Regions from separate parts of the Undibacterium sp. CY21W genome, predicted to be linked through region 2. Evidence: predicted binding sites of a transcription regulator. Region 2 holds the regulator's gene; the other holds the start of a gene.
The links. The regulator FliA, encoded in region 2, starts transcription of late flagellar genes. The targets are predictions, from matches to a motif close to CTAAAGTTTNNNNNNNNNNNGCCGNTA.
Positions count from the first base shown of each region.

Region 1 (3,427 bases), 140 kb from region 2:
GCACCAGCTCAGCTTTACGTACATCCGGACGATAGGTATACGCTGGGCCATCCAGACACCAGACTTTTTCAGAAAACAGGTGGGCGCAGTTATCGGTGACAGTGGCTTTGTCGGTCAGGTAATAATCAATTGCGGTCAAACCCGTGGTGTAGCCGTATTCCAGCCAGTGCAGGGAGACCGGCGCAGGTTTGCGCGCAAAGACACCCAGGCGGTTACTGTTTGTGTGTCCAGCAACATCAATCAACACATCAATACCATCTGCGCGGATACGTTCTGCCAGTTCTGCATCGGTCATTTCGCGGGTGTAGATCCAGTGATCAACCGACTTTTTATAATATTCCGTTGTTTCATCTTCAAACGGCGGATTCGCATACGCATAAACCTCGACCTGACTCTTATCGTGCTTTTCCAGCAAAGGCAGCAGAAAATATTTACAGACCTGGTTATAAAACGCCTGCGCGACATACCCGACCTTCAAACGCTTATTTGGATCGCGTACGTTATCAAAAGGACGCCAGAAGACTTTATTTGGCAAACCAAAACGCTGATCGAAATCCTGATACGCGCCGAAAATGGCTTCTGCGGGTAAGTCAGGGTGGTAATTCAGGCAAAACAATAAATTGCTGAATATTTTTCGATTAAACGAAGACTGCGAGTCTTTTTTAAATGACAGCGCCCGCATATAGGCCTCAATCGCAGGATCGAGATGATTAGCCTCGCGTAGGGCATCGCCGTAGCCCCCCCAGAATTCCGGGATATTCGCACAACGGTCCATCGCTTCATTACCGCATTCAATCGCACGCTGCACTTCGCCATTCTGTCTCAGGGCATCGATCAGGTTCGGATACACCTGAATCAGATCGGGCTGCAATTCTAATGCAGTATAAAAACACTTGATGCCCTCGCTGTATTGATTATTCTCACGATATGCCAGACCTAAATTATTGTGAACATAAGCAAGACTGGGATTAAGACGTACCGCAATCTGCAAAGTATCTACGGCAGCCTGCGTCTGCCCTATCATGCGCAAGGCATTGCCAAGATTATTCTGTGCCACTACCATCGCCGGATCAATTGAGACCGCTTTCCGCAAATAAGTAGCTGCCTCGGCACAGCGCTCCAAAGATATCAGCGCGTTACCAATATTCGCCAGCACATGAGGATTGTTTGGCAATAGCGCCACGGCGTGTTGAAGCGCTTCGTAGGCTTCGGGATATTTCCCCTGTTCCAGGCGGCTGATGCCAAGGTAATCCCAGGCAATACCATCTTTAGGATTAAATCCGGTCAGCCACAGACTGGCAACTTCAAGCTGTTCAAATGAACGACTCTGTATATAACGATTAAGAACCTGATAATAAGCATGCTTATCTGCGTTGAATTGCTGCGCACCTGAAAACGCTTTTTGTAAAAAAAGTAGCGATTCCTCATTCAAGCCGCCTTCAAAAGCTAATTTGGCGAGAAAGTAATTGGCGTCCTGATGCAAAGGATATTGCTGAACAATCCGGAGACAGAGTGCTTTCGCTTTTTCTGCCTGATTAGCCTTATACAAAGCCTTTGCTTCTTTAAATGCATTTCCGGGGTGCAAGCCGACTTTACTCATTATCTATTCTCTTTAAGGTGGCAAAGACCAAAAACATGACCAAAAAATAATTCCCGAGGACATTATGATCATCGAAATTCATTTTAAAGGGAAAAAATAAATGTTTAAGCCCGAATAAAGGGGTGAAAGATATTTAAATTAAGCCCTCAAGAAATTTTAAAAGCTGTCGTTGAGCGGAATATCGCGAAAAACTTAAGCAAAAAAAATAGTATTTATTTGCGGAAACTAGCTAAAAGTTTTTGATTCCCGTCCGTAACCCTTTACAACGGCGGTGCAACAGTCAACAGACAGACCGAAGTTTGAGGTTTTAACGCCGAATTTAATAACTTAGGTAAGGAGTATCAAAATGGCTTCATATATCAATACCAATATTGCATCCATGAATGCACAACGCAGCCTGACTACATCTCAAGGCTCTCTGCAAACATCCATGCAACGTCTGTCATCCGGTCTGCGTATTAACAGCGCAAAAGATGACTCCGCTGGTCTCGCAATTTCTCAACGTATGACTTCGCAGCTGAATGGTCAAAACCAAGCTGCACGTAATGCGAATGACGGTATCTCTCTGGCTCAGACAGCTGAGGGCGATCTGCAACAAATCGGTTCCAACTTACAACGTATTCGTGATCTGGCAGTTCAGGCAGCCAACGGTTCTAACAGTGCATCAGACCGCGCATCCCTGAATAACGAAGCCAGCCAGTTGATCTCTGAAATCAACCGTGTTGCAAGCTCTTCTAACTTTAACGGTGTGAATCTGCTTGACGGTAGCTTTGCAAACCAAACATTCCAGGTTGGTGCAAACGGCAGCTCAAACGATCAGATCAGCATTTCAGCAATTGCCAGTGCAAAATCATCGTCTCTCGGTGTTGGCTCCACATCCAGCTACAAAGCAACTGTAGCAGGTGCAGGTGCTGTAACAACGACAGCTCTGGCATCCGGTGACTTGTCGATCAACGGCTACCAAGTCGGCGCATCTGCTAGTGATGGCGTATCCTTCTCTAATGCAACTGGTAGTGGTATTGCTAAAGCTGCAGCGATTAACGCAATCAGTGGTCAAACTGGTGTGACAGCAACAGTTGGTTCTACAACAGTTGCCGGTACAGCATCAACAAGCGCAACTGCAATCGCTTCTGGTGACATCACAATTAACGGTGTCAATCTGGGTGCATTGAGCGCCTCGACTTCCGGCGCTCAACGTGGCGCACAAGTTGCTGCTGCTGTTAATGCGATCAGCTCACAAACTGGCGTATCAGCTACATTTGATACAACAACTGGTGCTGTTGCCCTGGCAGCTGCTGATGGACGTAATATCACAGTTACAGCAAGTACTAATGCAGCAGCAGCTGCAGCCAATACAGGTATCACCGTATCTGCAACTGGTGCGACAGACATTGCTACATCAACACTTTCCCTGTCTTCCACAAGCTCTGCTGGTATTACTCTGGCAAATGGTACAGGTACAGGTTTGACAGCTGCAAACTTGACAGGTGGCTTCACTTCAGCAGCAGTCACAGTCGGTGCAGGTGTATCCTCTCTGAATCTGAGTACGGCGGCAGGGGCACAGTCAGCTCTGGCAACCATCGATTCGGCGATTGCATCGGTCAATAGTTCACGCGCTTCTTTGGGTGCGATACAAAACCGCTTCACTTCTGCTGTCAACAGCTTGCAAACATCACAAGAAAACTTGGCATCAGCACGTAGCCGTATTCAAGACTCCGATTTTGCTTCGGAAACAGCAAATATGACTCGTTCTCAAGTGTTGCAACAAGCTGGTACTGCAATTTTGGCTCAAGCTAACTCATTACCTAACGGTGTTCTCGCACTGCT
Region 1 is NZ_JACOGE010000007.1:159,400-162,826, reverse strand. It holds gene H8K29_RS16070 (glycosyltransferase family 41 protein) at 1-1,600, opposite strand, end outside; gene H8K29_RS16065 (flagellin) at 1,947-3,427, shown strand, end outside.
Region 1: a site for FliA is predicted at 1,830-1,856, ahead of H8K29_RS16065 (flagellin). Genes of this name have one in related genera too.

Region 2 (3,427 bases):
CTTGGCTAATGTTGATCAGGCAGAGGGACTGCGTCGCATGCTGGCTGGACCAAAGCCGCGTGTATTTACTTTTTTATCAGCGTTGAAAGACAATGAAAAAAGCGAAATGCTGGTAAATCTAGGCGTATCGGTAGCGCGGCAGGGGCAGCAAATTTTGATGGTTGATGCGCGTTCGTCTTCCGATAGTGTAGGCGCGTGGTTCAATGCGAGCATAGAGCGCACCTTGTTGGATGTAGCGCAACAACAGCGTACAATGCACGAGGCAGTAAAAATGGTTGCGTCTGGCTTGTCAGTATCGATGTTATCGCGTCAGAGGACTGTGTCATCCAGCTTGTCCGCCGAGCATTCGAGACGATTGTCGAGAGTATTTGATCTGGCAGTACATCGTGCCGATATGGTCGTGGTTGATTGTGATATTGACGCGTGCGATGCGTTTCCACTGGCATCTCTGGATGATAGTGAAGTGGTGATTCAGGTTTCTTCAGATCCGTCAGCAATCAAATCTGCGTATGGACTGATTAAGCGTATGAGTGCTCGTCTGGGGCGACGCTCTTTTAGTATTTTGGTGTCCGGTGTATCTGAGAAAGAAGCAATGTTGATTTATACGAATATGGCTCAGGCGTCTCAACGATATCTTGCGGTACCCTTAAATTTCATTGGTTATGTGCCGGATGATGAATTCGTCAGAAGAGCTGCTCATCAGGGGCGGTCAGTGATCGACGCTTTTCCAAAAGCGCGCTCTTCCATGGCTTTTTTTCAACTGGCAGAGCGGCTTGCTGTCAGTGCGCGATCTGCATTGTGTCTGGACAGTGTATCCGGACAACAGGGCATCGCTCTCGGAATCTAATTTGAATATGTACACGGCCAGCGGAAAATCAGATAAAAATTTTCTCCTCAGGGAGCATGCGCCTTTGGTTAAGCGACTGGCTTACCAATTAAAGGCGCGCTTGCCTCCCAGTGTTGAGGTGGATGATCTGGTGCAAGCTGGAATGATTGGTCTGCTTGATGCGATCAGTCGTTACGAAGACACGCATGGTGCACAATTCGAAACCTACGCCGTCCAGCGGATTCGTGGTGCGATGCTCGATGAGCTACGCAACACCGACTGGTTGCCGCGTGGGGTTCGGCAAAATATGCGGAAAATCGAAAATGCGATGAACCAGATGCAGCAAAAACTGGGGCGGCCGCCGACAGAAACAGAAGTGGCCAAGTCGCTTAAGTTATCCCTTGGAGAGTATCAGGGACTTTTGGGGGATAGCGGCGGACATCAGTTGGTGTATTACGAAGATTTCCATGACGCAGAAACAAAAGAGCACTTCCTCGATCATTATTCTTCCGATAGTTCCGGTGATCCTTTGCAGGATCTGTTGAATGACGATTTTCGTGATGCCGTAATCGGTGCGATCGACAGTTTGCCCGAACGCGAAAAATTGTTAATGGGCCTGTATTACGAACAGGAGTTAAATCTGAAAGAAATCGGCGCGGTCATGGGCGTTTCTGAGTCCCGCGTTTCTCAGTTGCATAGCCAGGCGGTTGCACGTATGCGTGCGCATTTAAGGGAGAAAGCGTGGACTGGGCTAGCTTAGTAGGATTTATTCTGGTCGTTGTCGGCATCAGTTCCGGTCAGTTAATGGAGGGCGGGCGTCTTTCTTCATTAGTGCAACCAGCGGCATTTGTGATTGTTGCGATTGGCACGCTGGGGGCGGTACTTCTGCAGAGTCGTATGAGTACTTTCCGACGTGGTTTGCGTATGTTGAAATGGGTCATTTCTGAGCCGCAAGACAATAGCCGTAAAAATATTCAGGATGCATTGATCTGGAGTGCGGTTGCACGGCGCGAGGGATTTTTAAGTCTTGAGCGTTATATGGATGCTTCTGATGACGCCTTTATCAGTAAGGGATTGCGGCTAGTTATTGACGGCGTTGACCCTGCGCGTCTGAAAGACATTCTGGATGTTGATATTTCATTGTATGAAATTGAGCAACGTCAGGCCGCCAAAATTTGGGAGGCCGCTGGTGGCTATTCTCCGACCATTGGAATCTTAGGAGCGGTACTGGGGCTGATTCACGTCATGGAAAATCTGACTGACCCCGCGAAACTCGGTGGCGGTATTGCCGTGGCATTCGTGGCGACGATTTATGGTGTTGGCCTAGCTAATTTATTTTTTCTGCCCGTCAGCAATAAGTTAAAAGAAATAATCGGCAGAGAAATTACCCGACGCGAGATGTTGTCCGATATTTTTTATAGCATTGCTGTTGGAGATAGTCCTCGTATCGTGGAAGAGCGGGTTGATAACCACAGTAGTCAGGTTTAAACATGGCAAGAAAAAAGTATCACGAAGAGCCAGAAAACCACGAACGATGGATGGTCTCTTACGCTGATTTCATTACCTTATTGTTTGCTTTTTTTGTTGTTATGTATGCGATCTCTTCGCTGAATGAGGGAAAGTATCGCGTGTTGTCCAGCTCCCTGACTGGCGCATTTAGTAACGACCCTACCTCTCCTGTTGCTGCCGGAGTAACTCCACAGGTGGTGAAGTTAGATCCGCTGCCAATAGTGAAGCGGAAATCAACTGAAAACATTCGTAAAGAGCGGGAGGTAATGACAGGATTAGCAAAAGATGTACTTGCTGCCCTGGAGCCCTTGGTCAAGGAAGGTAAAGTCAGAGTGACGCAAACTGCCAGGGGTGTGACGATAGAAATCAATGCAAGTTTGTTGTTTCCACCTGGCGAAGCTAAGTTAAACGCAGACTCCGTACAGGCACTGACCGCGATTGCTTCTGTATTAAAATTAGACAATCATGCAATTCAGGTCGAAGGACATACGGATAATGTGCCAATCAAAAATCCGGTTTTTCCCTCGAATTGGGAATTATCAGCGGTTCGGGCAAGTACGGTAGCGCGTCTTTTAACGGAAAATGGTGTTGATGATTTCAGGGTGACTGCTGTTGGGCAAGGAGCAAAATTACCGGTGGATTCAAATGATACGCCTGAAGGAAGATCGCGTAATCGCCGGGTGAGTGTCACTATCTTGTCGGTATTACCTGAGCCGGTAGTGGATATTCCTGTTGCGACTCAAGCGCCAATTACTCCCTGACAAAGATCGCAATAAAAAAAGCCCCGAACAATCGGGGCTTTTTTTATGTACTTGCGAACGATCAGCGGACAATAAGTCCTTTGGCGGGAGTTGTTCTGATCGACGACTGCCCATTTGGTCCGTATAAGGAGCCTGTCGTTGTTCCTTGTTGAAACGTGCTGAGTGCAGCCTGATTTTGCGACAGTCTGCGCGTGATCATCAGGCCATTGGTTTTATTATCTTCTTTAGCTTGTGCTGATAATTCCAGTAAACCATTCCAAAGCAATTGTGCCTCCGGTGTCTGGCGTACAAACTTTAATGTACTTTCTGCATCGTCACCGAAACCCTGCTG
Region 2 is NZ_JACOGE010000007.1:21,066-24,492, forward strand. It holds gene flhF (flagellar biosynthesis protein FlhF) at 1-9, shown strand, start outside; gene H8K29_RS15365 (antiactivator of flagellar biosynthesis FleN protein) at 2-847, shown strand; gene H8K29_RS15370 (RNA polymerase sigma factor FliA) at 855-1,586, shown strand; gene H8K29_RS15375 (flagellar motor protein) at 1,568-2,314, shown strand; gene motD (flagellar motor protein MotD) at 2,317-3,096, shown strand; gene H8K29_RS15385 (flagella synthesis protein FlgN) at 3,158-3,427, opposite strand, start outside.